3 regions of the Jatrophihabitans sp. GAS493 genome follow, and region 3 is predicted to be linked to each of the others. Evidence: riboswitches for the same ligand, from Rfam matches in the RefSeq annotation. Region 3 holds a riboswitch; each other region holds the start of a gene.
What was found. Region 3 has a riboswitch for cobalamin ahead of bluB (5,6-dimethylbenzimidazole synthase). Riboswitches for the same ligand answer to the same signal wherever they lie in the genome.
Positions count from the first base shown of each region.

Region 1: another riboswitch for cobalamin. It lies ahead of CPH63_RS18220 (VWA domain-containing protein); the one in region 3 lies ahead of bluB (5,6-dimethylbenzimidazole synthase).
Region 2: another riboswitch for cobalamin. It lies ahead of CPH63_RS06095 (CbtB-domain containing protein); the one in region 3 lies ahead of bluB (5,6-dimethylbenzimidazole synthase).

Region 1 covers NZ_LT907982.1:3,963,174-3,970,087, reverse strand. Annotated here, with positions in the region: gene cobF (precorrin-6A synthase (deacetylating)) at 1-752, opposite strand, end outside; gene CPH63_RS18235 (cobalt-precorrin-6A reductase) at 734-1,543, opposite strand; gene cobM (precorrin-4 C(11)-methyltransferase) at 1,527-2,279, opposite strand; gene cbiE (precorrin-6y C5,15-methyltransferase (decarboxylating) subunit CbiE) at 2,296-3,555, opposite strand; cobalamin riboswitch at 3,659-3,795, shown strand; gene CPH63_RS18220 (VWA domain-containing protein) at 4,019-6,085, shown strand; gene cobO (cob(I)yrinic acid a,c-diamide adenosyltransferase) at 6,099-6,713, shown strand; gene CPH63_RS18210 (cobyrinate a,c-diamide synthase) at 6,707-6,914, shown strand, end outside.
Region 2 covers NZ_LT907982.1:1,333,211-1,340,124, forward strand. Annotated here, with positions in the region: gene CPH63_RS06085 (phosphoribosyltransferase domain-containing protein) at 1-2,214, shown strand, start outside; gene CPH63_RS06090 (HAD family hydrolase) at 2,211-3,107, shown strand; cobalamin riboswitch at 3,074-3,228, shown strand; gene CPH63_RS06095 (CbtB-domain containing protein) at 3,262-3,489, shown strand; gene CPH63_RS06100 (CbtA family protein) at 3,518-4,378, shown strand; gene CPH63_RS06105 ((2Fe-2S)-binding protein) at 4,439-5,134, shown strand; gene CPH63_RS06110 (UBP-type zinc finger domain-containing protein) at 5,263-5,610, opposite strand; gene CPH63_RS06115 (ATP-binding protein) at 5,619-6,914, opposite strand, start outside.
Region 3 covers NZ_LT907982.1:634,560-641,473, forward strand. Annotated here, with positions in the region: gene CPH63_RS02880 (YbjN domain-containing protein) at 224-742, shown strand; gene CPH63_RS02885 (oxidoreductase) at 735-1,739, opposite strand; gene CPH63_RS02890 (PLP-dependent aminotransferase family protein) at 1,808-3,025, shown strand; cobalamin riboswitch at 3,059-3,266, shown strand; gene bluB (5,6-dimethylbenzimidazole synthase) at 3,296-3,952, shown strand; gene CPH63_RS02900 (DUF4328 domain-containing protein) at 3,940-4,728, opposite strand; gene CPH63_RS02905 (GNAT family N-acetyltransferase) at 4,768-5,238, shown strand; gene CPH63_RS02910 (glucosidase) at 5,451-6,914, shown strand, end outside.

The DNA.
Region 1 (6,914 bases), 1.6 Mb from region 3:
TGCCGCAGCAGGTAGGTGTCCATGATCCAGCCCTTCTCGGCCCGCATCTCCTTGCGTGTACGGAGAATCTCCTCGGCAACCTCGTCGAGGCGGCCGGAGATCAGCACCTCGCTCTCGGTGCCGAGGTAGGCGCCCCAGAAGATCTCCGTCGCCGGGTCGAGGCCGTCGACGTCGTTGGCGGCGAAGTTCGCGTCGAGCATGATGACGATGTCGGGGCTGGCCGGGATTGTCTCCAGCAGCCGCCGGCCAGTGGTGATGTGGATCGGCTCGCCGATCCGATTGAGCGGTACCCGGTGCTGGGCGGCGAGGGCTTGGATGCTGGTTATCCCGGGAATCACCTGATAGGTGAACTCGACCCGCCCGCGGGCAATGATCTGGTCGATGACCCGCAGAGTGCTGTCGTAGAGCATCGGGTCGCCCCAGACCAGGAACGCCCCGCAGCCGTCTTCGCCGACTTCGTCGAGGAACATCGCCTCGTACTGCTCAGCCCGCTCGACGTGCCACTGCGCCACGGCCCGCTCATAGTCCTCGGCCTTACGGTCGCGGGCCGGATCGGGGAGTTCCACGAACCGGTAGGCCGGGTCGGTGATGAACCGCTCGCAGATCTCGCGACGTAACCGGACCAGCTCCTCGGTGGCGCTGCCCTTGTTGGCGACGAAGAAGACGTCCGCGTCGTTCAACGCCTTCACGGCCTGTATCGTCACGTAGTCCGGGTCTCCGGCACCGATGCCGATCACCAGTATTTTGCGCATGATTCTCTCTTACCTCGGGTTGATTGTTGACGGCACCATTCGGCGGCAGCAACGACGTCATCGGTGACGGGCTGGTCGCCATCCGGTAGCGCGGGGCGATCGATGAGCACGACCGGAATCCTCAGCTCACGGGCCGCCAACAGTTTGGGGTAGGTCATCTCGCCGCCGCTGTCCTTGCTCACCAGCACCCGGATGTCGTGCCGGCGTAGCAGAGCCAGCTCGCCTTGGTGGGTATACGGGCCGCGGTCGAGCAGCAGGCTGTGCTTCGGCGGCAGTTCCACGACCGGCGGGTCGACGCTGCGGATGAGGTAGGAATGGTCGGAATCACCAGTGAAAGGCGCAAGGTCCCGGCGCCCGGTGGTGAGGAAGATCCAGGAGTCGGCGGGCGCTAGCTGGCGGGCCAATTCGGCGGCCGCGGTGATGTCGGTGACCCGGTGCCAGTCGTCGCCCGGCTGCTCGCGCCAGCCCGGTCGGCGCAGCATCAATAGCGGCACACCGGCCACGTCGGCCGCGGCGACGGCGTTGCCGGTAATCGACCCGGCGAAGGGATGGGTCGCATCGACCAGCGCGTCGATCCGCTCGCTGGTCAGATAGTCAGCCAGGCCGTCGGCGCCGCCGAAGCCGCCGACGCGCAGTTCGCCGACCGGCAGCGCCGGCCGCTGCACCCGCCCGGCCAGCGAAGATATGACCGTGACGTCATCGCTGCCATCGAGTGCCTTGGCCAGCGTCCGGGCCTCTGCGGTGCCGCCCAGGAGAAGGACCCGCAGCGGCTGCTCAGGACGTGACGGCACGGTCGCGGTCCGTCGAGTAGAGGTGACTGTCACAGAAGTTGGCGGCGCCGAGGGCGTCTCCGACGATGATGACCGCGGTTCGGCGCAGACCGGTCTCCTTCACCTGCGCGGCGATGGTGGCCAGCGTGGCCCGCAGGATTACCTCGTCCGCCCGGGAGGCGTAAGCGACCACCGCGACCGGTGTCTGAGCTCCGTAGACCGGGATCAGCTCGGCGACGACGGCGTCGATTCGCTGCACCGCCAGGTGCAGCACCATGGTCGCCCGGGAGGCGCCCAGGGTGGCCAGAGTCTCCCGGTCCGGCATCGCCGTCGCCCGCTCCGAGGTGCGGGTGAGGACGATGCTCTGCGAGACCAGCGGGACGGTGAGTTCGCGCTTGAGCGAGGCCGCCGCGGCGGCAAAGGCCGGCACTCCCGGGCAGACGTCGTAGTCGATGCCGAGATCATCCAGCCGTCGCATCTGCTCCGCGACCGCGCTGAAGATGGACGGGTCGCCGGAGCAGAGGCGGGCGATGTCGAGGCCGGTGGCGTCGGCCCGGCTCAGCTCGTCGATGATCTGATCGAGCGTCATCTGCGCGGTGTCGACCAGGCGAGCACCGCTGGGAGCGTGCGCGAGCACCTCAGCCGGAATGAGACTCCCGGCGTAGAGACAGACCGGGGCGGCCGCGATCAGGTCACGGGCCCTGAGCGTGATCAGGTCCGCGGCGCCGGGGCCGGCCCCGATGAAGTGCACGGTCATCGTCGGGATCGCTTTCTCATTTGATGTAACTCCACTGGGTGACGGTGAGGGCGGGCCGGAACGCGGTGAAGCTGCCGATCGCGGCGGCGTGCGAGACGGTGATGCGGCTCAGCTCGCCGCCGACCCGCTGCTGCCAGACGGCCAGCTCGGTCTCGGTCTCGATGGTGACGCCGTTGGCCACGAGCCGCCCGCCCGACTTCAACGCCTCCAGGCAGGTCTTGACCACGCCGTCGTTGGTGACGCCCCCGCCGATGAAGATTGCGTCCGGTGCGGGCAGGCCGTCCAGCGCCTGCGGGGCCTGGCCGGCCACGATCTGCAGGGCCGGCACTCCGAACCGCTCCATGTTCGCTGAGATGTAGGCGCGCCGGTCATCCCGGACCTCGACCGCGATGCCGCGGCAGGTGTGGTGGCTACGCATCCACTCCACGGCGATGCTGCCGCTTCCAGCCCCGACGTCCCAGAGCAGTTGGCCGGGCATCGGAGCCAGCAGGGCGAGAGTCACTGCGCGCACCTCGCGTTTGGTGAGGACGCCGTCGCTGCTCCACGCGTCGTCGGGCAGACCTGGGGTGAGTGCGAGGGGGGCTCCCGCTGAGTTGTCCGCGTCGTCAGACTGCTTGCATTCGAGGGCGATGATCGCCAGTTTGGCGTGCGGATTCCCCGCCCACTGAGACGCGATGCCCTCTCGCTGCCGCTCGGCGGGCCCACCGAGATGCTCCAGAACGTGCACCCGGCTGCCGCCGAGCCCGTTACGCAGCAGCAGCTCCACCAGTTCGGCGGCCGCGTTCTGGTCGCCGACGAGGACGAGCACTCGCCGCCCCGGCTGCAGCAGCCGGGTGACCGCGCTCAGTGGCCGCCCGACGGCGCTCACCACATCGACATCGGCCTGGGGCCACCCCAGCCGGGCACAGGCCAGGGACACCGAGGAGGGGAACGGGCGGATGTCGAGGGCGTCGGGCCCGAAGAGCCGGGCCAGGCTGGCGCCGACCCCGTAGAACATCGGGTCTCCGCTGGCCAGCACCACGATCCGCTCGCCGGGGTGACGGTCGCGCAACCCGGCCAGCGCCTGGGTCATCGGCGACGGCCAGAGTTCGCTCGAGCGGGCATGGCCGGCGATGAGCGCCTGCTGGCGGTCGCTGCCCACCACGACGTCAGCGTCCCGGATCAGTCGTTGGGACGCGGCTGAGAGCCCGTCCCAACCGTCTTCGCCGATCCCGATCACGACGATCGGCTCCAGCGACGCTGAGCCGGGTCGAGCTGAGTTGATCGGTTCTGGCACGCGCCCAGTCTGCCTGATCCGCCGCCGGGCGGTCGCTTCGATGGGCTGGCCGGGGTGCCGGAGCGGCGTCAGAGGACATGCGATGATTGCCGGTGACGGTCTGGAGGAACACCGGTGAGGCCGCGCGCGAGGTGACTACGGTCGTTCGCGGGCGTCGATTCCGGGGTGGTCCCGCCACTGTGACCCGGCTCGATGCGGCGCCTTCCGGTACCGCGGAGCGTGCGGGGAGCCAGAAAATTCCACCCGTCCTGGTTGGCCCGCTGGTCGGCCGGACGTACCGAACGGCGGGCGCGGACACCCGCCGAGGGTTGGAGCGACATCGGTGGTCCCGTCTCACAAGCACGGCAAGCACGAACCGCACGGCAAGCACGATCCCCAGCGTTTGCCCGACGAGCAGTCGGGGCCGGCGGCCCTCGAGTCGCCGCCAGCCGTGCCCCAGTTTCCGTTCAGTGCGATCGTCGGTATGGACGACCTGCGGCTGGGCCTGATCCTCAACGCGGTGCACCCGGCCATCGGCGGCGTCCTGATCCGTGGCGAGAAGGGTACGGCCAAATCGACGGCGGTCCGCGCGCTGGCCGCTGTGCTGCCGGGTGTCGATGTCGTGCTCGGCTGCCGCTTCTCCTGCGATCCGAAGGCGCCGGACCTGAATTGCCCGGACGGCCCGCACGTTCAGCCGGTGCCGTGGGTACACCGCCCGGCCGAGTTACGTGAGCTGCCGGTCGGCGCCACTGAGGACCGCCTGGTCGGATCGTTGGACATCGAGAAGGCGCTCACCGAAGGCGTCAAGTCCTACGAGCCCGGACTGCTGGCCGCGGCCCATCGGGGTGTTCTCTACGTCGATGAGGTGAACCTGCTGCACGACCATCTGGTGGATCTGCTGCTGGACGCGGCCGCCCTCGGCACCTCCTACGTCGAGCGGGAGGGGGTCTCCGTGCGGCACGCCGCCCGCTTCCTGCTGGTGGGGACGATGAACCCGGAGGAGGGGGAGCTGCGCCCGCAACTGCTGGATCGCTTCGGCCTCACCGTCGAGGTGAGCGCCCCCCGCGAACCGGCGCTTCGGGCCGAGGTGGTGCGGCGCCGGCTCGGCTTCGACGACAATCCCCGTGCGTTCGCCGCCGCCTATGCCGACGCGGAGCGGGCCCTGGCCGACGCCATCGGGGGCGCCCGCGACCGTCTGGGCGAGGTACATCTGACCGACTCGATGCTGGCCCGGATCGCCTACGTCTGCGCCGCGTTCGAGGTGGACGGGCTGCGGGCGGACATCGTGACCGCGCGCGCCGCGGTGGCGCACGCCGCCTGGGCCGGGCGTGACGAGGTCACTGTCGACGACGTCCGGGTGGCCGCCCGACTGGCGCTGCCGCACCGCCGACGGCGTAACCCCTTCGATGCCCCCGGCCTCGACGAGGAGCAACTGGAGCAGGCACTCGCCGACTCCCAGGAGCCCGAGTTGGAGCCCGACCCGCCCAACGATGGCGGGGCTCCGGACGGGGACGAGGCTGACCCGCGGCACGAAGCCGAGGGGACGGCGACGGACTCCTCGCACCGCGAGCCCGAACACGAAGAGTCGTCCGGGCCGCAGCAAAGTGAATCCGGGCCGGACGGGCCCGGATCGGGCGGTGCGGAGCACGAGAAGGAGCACGCGCATCAAGAGCCCGCGGAGGTACCGGCGAACGCCTCGGCCGACTCCCCGTCCGGGGTGGCCACCCAGTTGAGCGCGCCCTCGACGCCGTTTCGCACCCGCCGACTGGAGGTACCGGGGGTCGGAGCCGGCGCGCCCGGACGTCGCTCGAAGGCGATCACCGACACCGGGCAGGTGACCCGCGCAATCCGACCCTACGGACCGATCCGTCACCTGCATCTGAGTGCCACCATGTTCGCGGCGGCGGCCCATCAGCGTGCCCGCGGCCGAACCGGAGCCGGCCTGATCCTGCACCGCAGTGATCTGCGTGAGGGGCTGCGTGAGGGGCGGGAGGGGAATCTGGTCCTCTTCGTCGTGGACGCATCCGGGTCGATGGCCGCCCGCAGCCGGATGGCCACCGTGAAGGGTGCGGTGCTCTCGCTGCTGCTCGATGCCTATCAGCGACGAGACAAGGTAGGGCTGATCACCTTCCGCGGGGACTCCGCGACCCTCGCCCTCCCCGCCACCTCCTCGGTCGAGGCCGCGGCCGCCCGGCTCACTGAACTGCCGACCGGCGGCCGCACGCCGCTGGCCGACGGGCTGCTGCTGGCTTACCAGACCCTGGAGCGGGAGCGACTGCGCGATCCGCAGCGGCGCCCGCTGGTCGTCATCGTCACCGACGCCCGGCACACCCGCGGCGCAGAGCCGACGGCCGCGGCCGCACTGCTGGCCGGTACCGGCGCGGCGTGTGTGGTCGTCGACTGCGAGTCGGGGCGGATTCGTCTCGGACTGGCCGGCAAGCTCGCCGCCCAGCTGCAAGCGCCCTGCATTTCATTGGATGATCTCGCCCTGGGAGACTCTGCGGCTGACTCTCTGGCCGACACCGTCCGCGCAATCAAGGATGCCGCCTGATGAGAGTTTCCCGATGAGCCCGCAGGGGCAGGTCGAGACCGTCCCGGCCGACGGGCTCACCACCCGGCAGCGGCGCAACCGGCCGCTGCTGATCGTGCACACCGGCGACATGAAGGGCAAGTCGACGGCCGCGTTCGGGCTCGCGCTACGAGCCTGGAATCAGGGTTGGCCGGTCGGGGTCTTCCAGTTCGTCAAGAGCGCGAAATGGAAGGTCGGCGAGGAGAACGCGATGCTCGCCCTCGGACGGCTTCATGAACTCACCGGCGAGGGCGCCCCGGTGGACTGGTTCAAGATGGGGCAGGGGTGGTCGTGGCTGCAGCGCGGACCGACCGACGACCACGCCGAGGCGGCCCGGGAGGGCTGGGAGCAGATCAAGAGCGACCTCGCCGCGCAGACCTACGGGTGTTACGTCCTCGACGAGTTCACCTACCCCATCGACTGGGGTTGGGTGGACGTGGAGGATGTAGTGGAGACACTGCGCAACCGACCCGGACACCAGCACGTCATCATCACCGGTCGTCGGGCCCATCCCGCACTCATCGAGGCGGCCGACCTGGTTACCGAGATGACGAAGATCAAGCATCCGATGGACGCCGGCCAGAAGGGGCAGCGGGGCATCGAATGGTGAATGTTCCACGGCTGATCATCGCCGCCCCGGCCAGCGGCCAGGGCAAGACTTCAGTGACCGCGGGGCTGCTCGCCGCGCTCGGCTCCCAGGGCCTGGCGGTCTCCCCGCACAAAGTCGGCCCGGACTACATCGACCCGGGCTATCACGCCCTGGCCGCCGGGCGGGTCGGGCGGAATCTCGACCCGTGGCTGGTCGGCGAGG
Region 2 (6,914 bases), 700 kb from region 3:
GGGCACGCCGTCGCCGACTCGCTGGCGGCCGACTACCTGCACTCGACCCGGCGCCGGGTCCTGACGGGGGTGCCGGTCGGCGGCTTCGAGGAGGAGCACAGTCACGCCAGCAGTCATCTGCTCCTCCCCGAGGATCCTGCGTTCTTTACCGGCCACTCACCGCTGGTGCTCGTGGATGACGAGTTCTCGACCGGCACCACACTCCTCAACACGATCGCTGCGCTACAGGCTCAATCTCCGCGGGGTCACTACGTGGTGGCGGCCCTGGTTGATCTACGCGGTCCGGCCGACCGGGCCCGGCTGGACGACCTGGCGGCTGCACTCGGCGTTCGTATCGACGTGGTGTCGCTGGTCGCCGGAACGTTGCCGGTGACGCCGGCGACGATCGAGCAGGGACAGCGGTTGGTCCAGGGTCGACTGGCCGCCAACGCGACTGCTGAACCGATGTCGGTTGAGCAGCCGGAACAGGAACCGGCCGGCGCGCTGCGGCGCGTTGAGGTCGGTTGGCCGGTCAGTGTGCCGGATGGAGCTAGACACGGGGTGTCGCCCGTCGGATCGCTGGCCATCCGCCAGGCGGCCACCGCCGCGGCGGCTGCGATCGCCGAGCAATTGTCAGGTGATTCGGTGCTCGTCCTCGGCTTCGAGGAGCTGATGTACGCGCCGCTGCAGATCGCCTTAGCCCTGGCCGTAGCCCTGGCTGAGGCGCCCGACCATCCCGACCAGCCCGGTCCACCCCGTCAACCCGGTCAGCCCGATCACCCTAACGGCGTGCGCTTCTCCAGCACCACCCGTTCGCCGGTGCTGGCCGTCGACGAACCGGGGTACGCCATCAGGACGGGGCTGCGCTTCGACAGCATCGATGAAGTGCCAGCCACCGCCGACGCCGCGCGCTACGCCTACAACGTAGCCGGGCACGCCTTCACCGACGTCGTCCTCGTAGTCGATGCCGTCGCCGATACTCCAGCGCTCCGCCACGCCGACGGACTGCTCGAAAAACTAAGGGAGATCGTCCCGAACGTGCTGCTCGTGGTGCTGCCCAGCAAGGTGCCATCGCTACCCTCACCGTTGCACGCGCCGGAGTTCGGCAGCTACGCGGCGGAGGAGGTGAGCTGGCTACTCACCGACCTGAGCGGCGTCGACTTGGAGGCGCCGATCGAGGAGCGGGAGGAGGCGATCCAGGCCGGCGGCGCTCACTACGCCGAGTCCCTGCCGATCGAGTACCAGCCGAGCGTGGAGTACCAGCAGCTCTTCGTCGACGCGCTGGCCGAGTCGGCTGATCGGATCGCCCGGGCGGTCGGCGTCGTCACCGAACTGGTACTGGACGCCCGCGGTGGCGACACCGTGCTGGTCTCGCTGGCCCGTGCCGGCACCCCGGTCGGGGTCCTGATGCGCCGCTGGGCCGCCGCGACCCATGACCTGCAGTTGCCACACTTCGCGGTGAGCATCGTCCGTGGCCGCGGCATCGACAGCGTCGCACTGCGGTACCTCGTCGCCCAGTTCGGCGCATCAAGGCTGATGTTCGTCGACGGGTGGACCGGCAAGGGGGCGATCACCCGTGAACTCAGTGACGCCGTGGCGCAGGCCAACCGGGAGTTCGGCCTCGCGGGCGCCGACCGCCTCTCGCCGGAGTTGGCCGTGCTGGCCGACACCGGTGGGTGCACCGAGTTCTTCGGCACCCGGGACGATTTCCTCATCCCGTCGGCCTGCCTGAACTCGACCGTCTCCGGGCTTGTGTCGCGGACGGTACTCAACGACCGGATCGGACCGCGCCAGTTCCACGGCGCCAAGTTCTACCGGGAGCTGGCCGGCGTCGACGTCTCGGCCACCTTTCTGGACGCGGTGAGCAGACGGTTCCCCGCCGTGGCCGACCGGGTGGCGACTGAGTGGCGGCAGCTTCGGGACAGCGATCGGCACCCGACCTGGGCCGGCTGGACGGCCGTGGAGAAGATCAGCGCCGAGTACGGCATCGGCAACCTCAACCTCGTGAAACCGGGGGTCGGTGAGACGACGCGGGTGCTGCTGCGCCGGGTGCCCTGGCGGGTCCTGATGCGTCCGGACGCCGCCGCATCGCTCGGGCACATCAAGCACCTGGCGGATAGTCGTGGTGTTGGCATCGACTACGTCGAGGATCTGGCCTTCAGCTGTGTCGGGCTCATCCATCCGCAGTTCACCCGGGGCGCCGTGGGGGCCGATGGAACGGCGGTGCGCCGGTGAGATCGCCGGTGCTGGTCGCCTCCGACCTCGATCGGACCCTCATCTACTCACGGGCCGCGACCGGGCTGGACGGACCGGTGGGCGCGACGCCGGCCCCGCCGCGGGGGGTGACGGAGCTGCGCTGTGTGGAGGTCTTCGAGGGCGGGCCGTTGTCGTTCATGAGTGAACCGGCCGCTCAGTCACTGGCCGCACTGGCCGCCGAGTGCACCTTCGTGCCGGTCACCACCCGGACGGTGGCGCAGCTGCGACGGGTTCAGCTGCCCGTCCCGGCGCCCGCATCCGGCGACGGCTACGCGGTGGCTGCCAATGGCGGGGTGTTGCTGCACGACGGGGAGCCGGACGCCGACTGGGCGGCGCGGGTGGCCGTGGCGATTGGTGGGTCGCAACCGCACCACCGAGTGTGGGCCGAGTTGCAGGAACTGGCCGGGCGGGACTGGGTGCTCAAGCTACGAAGCGCGGAGGATCTCTTCTGCTACGCGGTGCTCGACCGGGGCGCCGTCCCGGCCGATTTCATCGCCGAGACCACCGCCTGGGCATCCCGGTTGGGCTGGCGGACGTCACTTCAGGGGCGCAAGCTCTACTGGGTCCCCGACGCCCTGACCAAACGGGCCGCAGTGGCCGAGGTGGCCCGTCGCCGAGGTAGTGAACTGGTGCTGGCCGCCGGCGACTCGCTGCTGGACATCGACCTGCTGGAAGGGGCCGACCGCGGAATCCGGCCCGCCCACGGGGAGTTGGACGAGCAGGGCTGGAGCGCTCCGCACGTCGAAGTGACCCGGGCGCGGGGCGTTGCCGCCGGTGCCGAGATCCTCGAATGGTTCCGCGAGGGTGTGGCGAGCCACTGCGGCGAAGCCGCCCCGCGCCTTGCCAGTGGGGTGTCGCTACCGATACGGTGAGCACGCATGATGGCATGAGGAAGCCGGTGGGAATCCGGCACGGTCGCGCCACTGTAAGCAGGCCGCCAGCGCTCAGCGCAGGCCTGTGAGTCAGATCTTCGGCCATCACCGCATCCCATCGACAAGGGACGCAAGATCCCTGAAGGAGCACCGTATGAGCAACACCGCCGCACCTACCGCCGTACCGACCACTGTCGCGACGCCGGTAGTCCTCCCGCTGTCGAAGGCGGTGCTCTGGCTCGTCGGTTCGACGATCCTGGCGCTGGCCGTCTACTACTTCGTCGGTGTCGACGAGGGTGCCATGTCGGTCTTCGGCAAGAGCATGGTCATCCACGAGTTCGTCCACGACTCGCGCCACTTCCTCGGCTTCCCCTGCCACTAGCTAGACAAGGCAACGGAGCTAACTGGACATGGTCAAGAAACTCATCCTGCGCGGCGTTCTCGCCGGCGCAGTTGCAGGCCTGCTCGCATTCGTCTTCGCTCGCATCTTCGCGGAGCCGATCATCAGCAAGGCGATCAACTATGAATCAGCCCGGGATGCAGCCCAGGAGGCGCTGAACAAGGCGGCCGGGCTGCCGACCGAGGCCGCCGAATCGGAGATCTTCAGCCGCACCATTCAGGCCAACCTCGGCATCGGGGTCGGCATGATCGCCTTCGGTGCCGCCATGGGGGCGCTCTTCGCGGTCGTCTATTGCGTCTGCCTCGGCCGGGTCGGGAATCTGCGCCCGCGCAGTCTGGCGATGCTGATCGCCGGCGGCGGGTTCCTCGCGGTCTACCTGGTTCCCTTCCTCAAGTACCCGGCCAACCCACCGTCGATCGGCCACGCCGACACGATCAAACAGCGGGGTGGTCTCTACCTGCTGATGGTCTTCGCCTCCGTGGTGCTGCTGGCCGGGGCCGTCTGGCTCGGTCAGCGGCTGAAGGCCCGCTTCGGTAACTGGAACGCCAGCCTGCTGGCCGGCGCCGCGTTCGTGGTGCTGATCGGGACGCTGATGCTGCTGCTGCCGGAGTTCGGCGAGCTCTCGGCCAACCTGCAGGCCTATGGTCGGCATGCCACCGAGACGCCGCTGCCGCTGCTCGACCCGAAGGGGAACATCGTCTTCCCGGGCTTCCCGGCCGACGACCTCTTCCAGTTCCGCCTCTATTCGGTGGCCGCGCAGGTGATTCTCTGGGGCTCGCTCGGGCTCGTCTTCGCACCGTTGGCCGATCGCCTGCTGTCGCCGGGTGCGGAGCAGAAAGCGGCGAACGCCCCGATTCCGGCCGTGGTCTAGCTGCCGCAGCTCGACGCACTGGATCAGCTCGGCGGGTACTTCGCCGTCGAGACGCATCCGGTGGACGTCGAGCCCGCACCGCCCTGGCTCACGCTCGAGACGTTGATCGGGTCGCCGGAGATCCTCTCGCAGCGGATCTCCGGCGTCCGCTCAGCATTGGGGGCGGCGGCCGGACGCTCCGCCGATGAGATCGACCACCGGGTCGCGGCCTCGGTGGCCCAGCTCGGGCTGGTGGCCCGCCTCATCTCCCCGGTGCTAGGTGCAGCCGTGCTCTCGTCGGTGCCGCTGCGCGTCGAGGCGGCCACCGCCTGGTGGCAGCCGGTGCTGGGTGGGCCCTATCCGCTATCGCTGCCCGAGTCGGCCGCGGTCACTGCGGCCGACGAGCCGGCCGTCCGCGCAGTGCTGCTGGAGCTCCTGGACGGTCCCATTCGCGGGATCGTCGAGGTGGTGGCGGCCCGGTCGGTCTCGCCGCTGGTGCTCTGGGGAAACGTCGCGTCGGCGATCAACGGCTCGGCGTCGATGCTGGTCACGCTGCGCCCGGAGGCGGCGGAGAGCGTCCGCCGAATGGCCGGGTGGATGCTGGGGTATCCACGTCTGCGCGGTGGTTTCACCGGTGTGCCGGCGGCCGAGCGGGGCGCGGGCGTCCAGTTTCAACGGCGCAGCTGCTGCCTCATCTACCGGATCTCCGAACCGCCCAGCAATGCCTACTGCGGCGACTGCATCCACCTGCTGCCGCTGTCGAGCGTCTTGCCCTGAACCCTGGTTCCTGGTTGTGATCCGGACTGGAACGCTCAAACGGAACGGCGAAGATCCTGCGTATCGGGTAGCCCGCTACGCATACCGCAGGATGTTCGGCGGCTGGACGGGCGATTGGACCGGCGGGGTCAGTGCAGGTGGCTCTGCCAGTCGGCCGGTACCCGTTCCCGAGGGCCGGGCGTGGACTGCGTCGCCGGATGGTGCTGCGGATCGGCCAGCGTCGGGCCGTCGTAGAACTCGTTACGGCTGAAGCTCCAGAACCAGTTCTCGCCCGGCTCGTAGCTGGTGATGAAGTCGTGCTGCGTCGCCAGCGCGTGCTTCGTCGCGTGCTGGGAGGGTGAGGTGTCGCAGCAGCCGATGTGCCCGCACTGGGCACAGCGGCGCAGATGCAGCCACCAGCCGTCGGTGGTGTTGCACTCCATACAGCCGTCGCCACTTGGGGCCACCGCTGGGTCGATGCCCTCGATCTCTGCCATGCTGACCTCTATCCGATCGGGTCGGTCGCGAGAGCACGCTGCTCCGCGTGTTCGTCGGGTGGGTGGATCGGCAGCGTCACGGTGAACCACGTCTGCCCGGGCTTGGAGTCGACCCGAAGGTCGCCGTGATGCTTGTTGACGACTATCCGGTAGGAGATGTCAAGGCCCAGGCCGGTTCCCTCGCCGACGGCCTTGGTGGTGAAGAACGGTTCGAAGATCCGCTCGATGATCTCCGGGGAGATCCCGCCGCCGGTATCGCCGATCGCCACCTGCACCGAGTCCTCCACCTGGGAGGTGCGGATGGTCAGTGTCCCCGAACCGGCCATCGCCGCCACCGCATTGTCGATGAGGTTGGTCCAGACCTGATTCAGTTCGGCTGCGTAGGCCGGCACCGTCGGCACCGAACGGTCGTAGTCCTTGACCACGGTGATCCCGGCGCCGAGCTTGCCCGACAGCATGACGAGCGTACTGTCCAGCAATTCATGGACGTTCGCGTTCTGGAAGGGTGCCCGGTCCAGCTGCGAGTACTGCTTGGCCGACTTCACCAAAGCCGAGATCCGCTCGGTCGAGTCCTCGATCTCGTTCATCAGCAGTTCGGTCTCGATGGTGTAGTCCAGCCACTTCACCGCGCTGGGCAGGCTCGCCTCGCCGACGGTGGCCAGCACCTTGTCCAGCCAGATGCTGTCCAGGCCCGCCTGGACCAGGTTCGGAGCGAGTTCGTAGCCCTGGCTGATCCCGTGATCGGCGAACCAGTCGGCGATCTCGTCCTCCCGGTCACTCGCCTCCAGGGCGCCCAGACGTTCAGCCACGGCGACCTGCTCGGCCGCCACCTCCTGCAGTTCGACCAGCGCGGCCAGATGCTCGGGGTCATACCGTCCGGAGGCAATGAAAGTAAGCTTCTTGCGCATCCCGGCCACCCGATCACGCAGTGCTCCAGTCGCCCGGACCGCGGCCGAAGCGGGGTTGTTCAGCTCGTGCGTGAGGCCCGCGGCCAGCGACCCCAGCGCGACCAGGCGCTCGCGCTGCCCCGCCGTCTCGTAGGAGGCCCGCATACCGAAGAAGAGCCCCTCCAGCAGGTGCAGGGCCATCGGGAACCACTCGCTCATCATCTCCGTGAGGACCTCGCTGTCCAGCACGAAGAAGGCGGCTTCGGTGGTGACCCGCAACGAATTGTTGTACGCCTGCGGCGCCCGGTCGCCGAGATAGGCCTGCCAGGCCCCGGCGTAGACGCCGCGCTGCGAGGTGCGGGTGGTGTCGACGTCGTCGGACCCGACGCGACGGGAGAGGACCGCCGTCCCCTCGAG
Region 3 (6,914 bases):
AGCGGGCCAAGGTGGCGGCGGCCAAGATCGAGACGACGAGCCAGGGCGGGGCCCGCAAGATCGACCCGGCCTTCATTCAGCGGGTGACCGACGCCAGCGACGTCGAGCTCTTCACGATCTTCGAGAGCATCGACCGGAAGGACCCGCTCATCGTGCCGAACCTGGAGTTCCTCGAGTACGAAGCCACCCGGCGCTCGGCCGAGGTCAAGAAGAAGGCGAAACGATGAGCGGCCCGAAGCCACTTCACCGACCGTTACGGAGTTCGGCCGAGCGGGTCTACCTCGACAACGGCTGGCCGGCCACGGCGATGGAGGATGGCACCGGCTTCACCCTCTACATCGAGGGCAGCGAGAACGCCTGGTCGGCACTGGCCCTCACCGACGACGAGTCGTCCAGCTTCGCCTTCTATTCGCTGTCGCCGGTGGACGCCGCCCCGGCCGACCTCGACCGGATGGCCGAGTACCTGCATCGGGCCAACCTCGGGCTGCTCAGCGGCACCTTCGAACTCGACTACGACAGCGGTGAGGTGCGCCTGCGCAGCGGCCTCGACTTCGCGACGCTCTCCCCAGAACTGCTGGCCGACGACGCCGTCCTCGACTCGATCCTGCTGGACCTGTCGGCGGCCAACGTCGGCACCTTCGACCGCTACCTGGTCGGGTTGGTGGCGATCACGCTGGGCAGCGGCGATCCGGCCGACATCATCCGGGAGATCGAGCAACCGGAGCCCGACGAGATCAGCTGAGGATCTGCTCCGCCTGGAACCGCGCGATGAGCTCAGCCTCGCGCTGTGGGCTCAACCCGGCCTTGCGGGGACGGGTCAGACCGGCCGTCTGCTCCCAGGCCAGTGTGTCGGTCAGCTGTTCGGCGATGGAGCGATGACGCAGTCCAGCCGCCGTCGCGGCCGCGCCGGAGCGGGCCGCGAAGCCACCCCAACCGGGCTCGACGATCCACATCGGGATCGACTCCTCACCCATGAACTCCTCGACGCCCTGTTCGACCAGCCAACTGCTGGGAATCGACACGACCGGGCCGGAATGCCCTCCGATTGCGCGCGACTGCGCGATCCACTCCTGAAACGGAGTCGTCGCACCGACCGCGTTGAAGGTTGAAGTGAGTCCACTTTCGGCACCAGCCAGCAACCAGGCGGCGAGGTCACGGACGTCGATGGACTGGGTCGGGGCGTCGGGCGCATCCGGCACCAGCATCGGCGTCTGCCGATCGCGGGCGGCCCGGGCCACCCAGTACCCGGTGCGGTCGGAGTGGTCGCCCGGCCCGCCGATCAGGCCGGCCCGGGCGATCAGCAGCCGATCGCCGACGGCATCGCCGCAGGCCAGCTCGCAGGCCGCCTTCGCCGCGCCGTACTCGGCCCGGGTCACGACTTCCAGGTCGGTTGCCGGGAGGATGGGCGCTGACTCGTCGGCCCCGACCTCGTCGTGTGTGGCATAGACGCTGGCCGAGGAGACGTAGCTCCAGTGCCGGGCCGTCGGCGCGATCGCGGCCAGCGCAGCCCGGACGAAGCCGGGCTGCCAGGAGACCTCGAAGACCGCCCCCCACTCCCGTCCGCGGAGCGCGTCGTAGGCATCCGGGCGACTCCTATCGGCGGTGACGAGCTGCGCTCCGTCGGCCACCGATCCGCTCTCACCGCGAGCCAGGCAGGTGACGGAGTGGCCCCGCCGCAGCGCCGCCGCGGAGATCTCGCGCCCCAGCCAGGCGGTCCCGCCGAGCACCAACACGTCCATACCTGGCACTAAACCAGCCCTCGATAAAACGGTCGAGCATCGATCGCTCTCCGCGTAATGTCCCGGCCATGAGTCAGCCGACGACAGCCACCGCGCCACCCGGGCCGCCACCCGTCTTTGCCCGGCGGATCGCCGGGGTGGCCAGCTCACCGGTGCGCGAACTGCTGGCGCTCATCGCCCGTCCGGGGGTGATCTCCTTCGCCGGGGGACTTCCGGCGCCGGAGCTCTTCGACCTGCCCGGGCTGCGGGATGCCTTCGCCACCGCGCTCAGCGACGACGCCGGACGCCGCAGCCTGCAGTACGCCCCGACCGAGGGCAACCATGAACTCCGCGAACTCGTCGCGGCACGGCTGACCGACCGCGAGCTTCCGACCGCCCCTGAGCACCTGCTGGTCACCACCGGCTCGCAGCAGGCCCTCACCCTGGTCGCCACCGCACTCCTCGACCCGGGCGCGGTGGTCGCCGTCGAGGAGCCGACCTACCTGGCCGCGCTGCAAAGCTTCCAGCTGGCCGGTGCCCGCATCGTCCCGGTGGCCGGCGACCGCGACGGGATCCTCCCCGACGCGCTGGCCGCGGTGATCCGGCGCGAACGCCCGACGCTGCTCTACCTCGTGCCGACCTTCGCCAACCCGACCGGCCGCACCCTCACCGCGCCCCGACGTAGGGCGGTCGCCGAGCTCGCCGAGGCGCACGGGCTGTGGGTCGTCGAGGACGACCCGTACGGGGAACTGAGGTATGCCGGTCAGCGGCTGACCCCGCTGGCCGCCGAGCCCGCGGCCGCCGGGCGGGTCGTCTATCTCGGGAGCTTCTCCAAGGTCGGCGCTCCCGGTCTGCGACTGGGGTGGCTGCGGGCACCGGCCGACCTGCTGGCCCGCCTCACCGTGGTGAAGCAGGCGGCCGACCTGCACACCTCGACGGTCGACCAGGCGGCGGCCGCGGCCTACCTGCGCACGCACGACCTGAACGCTCATATCGAGACGCTGCGCACGGAGTACCGACGACGCCGGGACGCGATGACGGCGGCGCTGCCGCGAGTGCTTCCACCCGGCTCGGAGTGGAGCGAGCCGGACGGCGGCATGTTCGTCTGGGTGCGGCTGCCAGGCGCCGTGGACGCCGCCGCGCTGCTGCCGGTGGCGTTGAGCCACGAAGTCGCCTTCGTCCCCGGTGCGCCGTTCTACGCCGCTGAGCCGGATCCGGCCACCCTGCGGCTCTCCTTCACCGCGCACACTCCGGGCGAGATCACCGAGGGCATGCGGCGCCTGAGCCGGGTCTTCGCCGGCGTCTAGGGCAGGGGCTACGCTCTGGGCGGCAACACATGCGAGGTGCTCAGCCACCGCGGTGCAGCGATGTAGCGCAGCGGCCGAGAGAATCGGGAAGCCGGTGCGAATCCGGCACAGAGCCCACTGCGGTATTCGGGGAGTTGCCGGCCGGCGCGCGAGCGCAGCCACTGGGCCTCACGGTCTGGGAAGGCGGCCGGTGGATGGCGATCCGAGAGTCCGAAGACCGGCCTCGCAGAACTGGTCGCAGCGCTGCGACCCGACAGTGGGAGTTCTGCAATGCCGTTACCCGTAAGCCTTCCCCAGCAACCGACGACCGACCTGTACGACGTGATCAACCGCCGCCGCGACGTGCGGGCCCAGTTCACCGGCGAACCCATCCCGGGCGAGGCACTGGAGCGAATTCTGGGGGCCGCGCACGCCGCCCCGAGCGTCGGTATGACCCAGCCCTGGGACTTCATCCTGGTCCGCGACCAGGGGCTGCGCCGCAGCTTCCAGCAGCACGTCGCGACCGAGCGGGACGTCTTCAACTCCACGCTCAGTGACGTCGACGCCCAGACCTTCGCCCGGATCAAGGTCGAGGGCATCCTGGAGTCGACGCTCGGGATCGTCATCACCTACGACGCCGACCGCGGGTCGCCGGCCGTCCTCGGACGCCACGCTATCGCCGACGCCGGCCTCTACTCGACCTGCCTGGCCATCCAGAACCTCTGGCTGGCCGCGACGGCCGAGGGGCTGGGGGTCGGCTGGGTGTCGTTCTACCGTGAGCCGTTCCTACAGCAACTGCTGGAGATCCCGGCCGGTGTGCGTCCGGTCTGCTGGCTCTGCGTCGGGCCGGTGACCCACCTCGAGGAGGTGCCGGACCTGGAGCGTCTGGGCTGGCGGTCCCGGCGCCCGGTCGCCGACGCCATCCATCTGGATCGCTACACCGGCTGACCGGCGCCGATCCGTTCGGCGTGTGTCTGCCCGGACGCGGCGACTAGGAGGCGCCCAGTGCGGGCTGTGAGTACGGGGATGGCGCAGAGGAGCAGGGCGAGGATCACCGCGGTCGATGTGGAGAAGATCGCCGCCACAAAGATCGGCAGCAGTGCGAACGACTGCCCGAGCCACCCGGCCCACCACCAGCCAACCAGAGCTCGCTTGGGATGGCCGGGTGGGAAGAGGTCGGCGACGGATTGGTACGGAAACCAGTACTGGATGATCGGGATGATGAAACCGAGAACGCCCCAGATGGGCGAGCGGCGGGCCGGTAGCCCGGCACGCTGAGCGAAGACGGCCGACCGGTATAGCCAGATCATGAAGATGATCTGGACGGCGAGGGTGGCGACACCGAGCAACTCGACCCCGCCGAAGAGGAGGAAAACCCGCGACGCATGGCCGTCGAACGGGTCGGCGGCGGTGCCGTCGGTGTAGACCTGGCCCTGACTGATGGCCGTGCGTACCCCGTCGAAGAGGTAACCCATCGCCACCGCGACCAGGACGAAGGTGAGGCCGTAGATGGCCGGAGCGGCCATCAGGGCCCGATCGACCCACCGGGCGGCCTGGGTCTCGCGGGCCAGATCGGCCTGCGGATTGCCGGCCTGCGGATTGGGGAGGGTGTGGCCGGTCCACGAGATGCCGTCCCACCACCGCAGCAGTCCGACCTGCGCCGGATCGGGGTACCAGCCGGCCATCATCGGCACAGTCTCCCCCATGCTCGAGACATCAGCCACCGCACCGACCCGGAGCACCCGGCGGCCTAGGGTTTCGGTATGACCGACGAATTACCGGTGATCCGCCCAATCCGTCCCACTGAAATCGATCAGATCCTACAGTTCTGGAGCGTCGCCGCCGAGGACGCGCACCGCCCGCCGGACAGCCGAGATGCCGTGGAGCGGCTCATCGTCCGCGACCACGGTGCGCTGCTGGTCGCGGTCGAGCCTGATGCCACCGCCGGCGCTGGCGCCGCCGCCGGCACGGTCACCGCCGAGATCATCGGTTCGGTGATCGCCGGCTGGGACGGCTGGCGCTGCCACATCTACCGGTTGGCGGTCGCCCCCACCCGGCGCGGAGCCGGTCTCGGGCGGGCCCTGCTCAGAGCCGCCGAATCGCGCTTCCTCGAGTTCGGCGGCACCCGCGCGGATGCGATGGTGCTAGACGCGAACACCCTCGGGCAGGCCACCTGGTCAGCCAACGACTACCGGCGCCAGCCAGAGTGGTCGCGCTGGGTGAAGCCGTTGTGACCCGTCTCCGACTTCGTGCCGTGGCGCGGCCCGATGCCCCTCGCGCTACCCGTTGCGACGGGGACAGGGAAGGTTTTCGTCACCCCGAAACGTGGGTGACACGTGCGGGACGGCAGAGTTAGCCCGTGAGCACCTCCCAGTCCGCGAACGCGACGGCCTCCGGCAAGTCGCAGTCCCATCCCGACTCCCCCACCGTTGCGAGCAGCCAGCATCTGAGCGCCGAACACGCCCGGCTGGCCGAATCCCCGTCGGCCAGCGGCCCGTGGCGGCTCTGGGGTCCGTACCTGGCCGGACGCCAGTGGGGAACCGTCCGGGAGGACTACTCCGCCGAGGGAGACCCGTGGTCGTCGTTCACCTTCGACCAGGCCGTGGCCCGCAGTTACCGCTGGGGCGAGGACGGGCTGGGCGGCATCTGTGACCGCTTCGGCTTTCTGAACTTCTCCGTCGCCCTCTGGAACGGCAGGGACCCGATTCTCAAGGAGCGGCTCTTCGGCCTCACCAACTCCGAAGGCAACCACGGCGAAGACGCCAAGGAGTACTGGTGGGCTCTGGACGGAACCCCTTCGCACAGCTGGATGAAGTGGCTCTACCGCTACCCGCAGGCCGAGTACCCCTATCAGCAGCTGCGCGAGGAGAACGCCAAGCGCGGGCGCAATGAACGCGAGTACGAGCTCGGTGACACCGGCATCCTCGACGGTGACCGGTTCTTCGACATGACGGTCACCTACGCCAAAGCCGCCCCGGACGACATCTGCGTCACCATCACGGTCACCAACGAGGGTCCGGAGTCGGCCCCCCTGGACGTGCTGCCGCAGCTCTGGTTCCGCAACACCTGGGCCTGGGGGCGGGACACTCGCAGCGGACGCATCGATCAGCTCCTCCCACCCACCCTGGCCGTCGGCGGGGTGGAGGCCGTCGAGACCACGCACGGCTTCCTCGGCCGCTACTTCGTCGCCGCCAAGGGCAGCCCGGAGGTGCTCTTCTGCGAGAACGAGACCAACTCCGTGGCCCTCTTCGGGGCGAAGGCCAATCGGACCAAGTTCACCAAGGACGGCATCAACAACCGGATCGTCAACGGCGATACGAAGGCGGTGAACTCCCTCGGCGAGGGCACGAAGGCCGCCTTCTGGTACCACTTCGACGCCATCGAACCGGGCGAGACGGTGAGCATCGAGCTGCGCATGTCGCAGAACGCCCCGGACGAGTTCACCTTCGGCCCCGGCTTCGACGCGGTCAACCGCGACCGGCTGGCGGAGGCCGACGAGTTCTACTCCACCGTCATCCATCAGGGCATGAGCGCCGATGACTACCACGTGGCCCGGCGCGCCTACGCCGGCCTGCTCTGGGGGAAGCAGCTTTACCGTTACGACGTCGAGCAGTGGCTGGAGGGGGATCCGGTCGGCGCCCACGCCCCGGATGCCCGTCAGGGTAAGGGTGGGCGCAACACCGGGTGGCGGCACATGTCGCTGGCCGACGTCATCTCAATGCCTGATGAGTGGGAGTACCCCTGGTTCGCCGCCTGGGATCTGGCCTTCCACGCCATTCCGCTGGCCCACGTCGACCCCGAGTTCGCCAAGGAGCAGCTGGTACTGATGTGCCGGGAGTGGTCGATCCACCCCAATGGGCAGCTGCCGGCCTACGAATGGGCCTTCGGTGACGTCAATCCGCCGGTACAC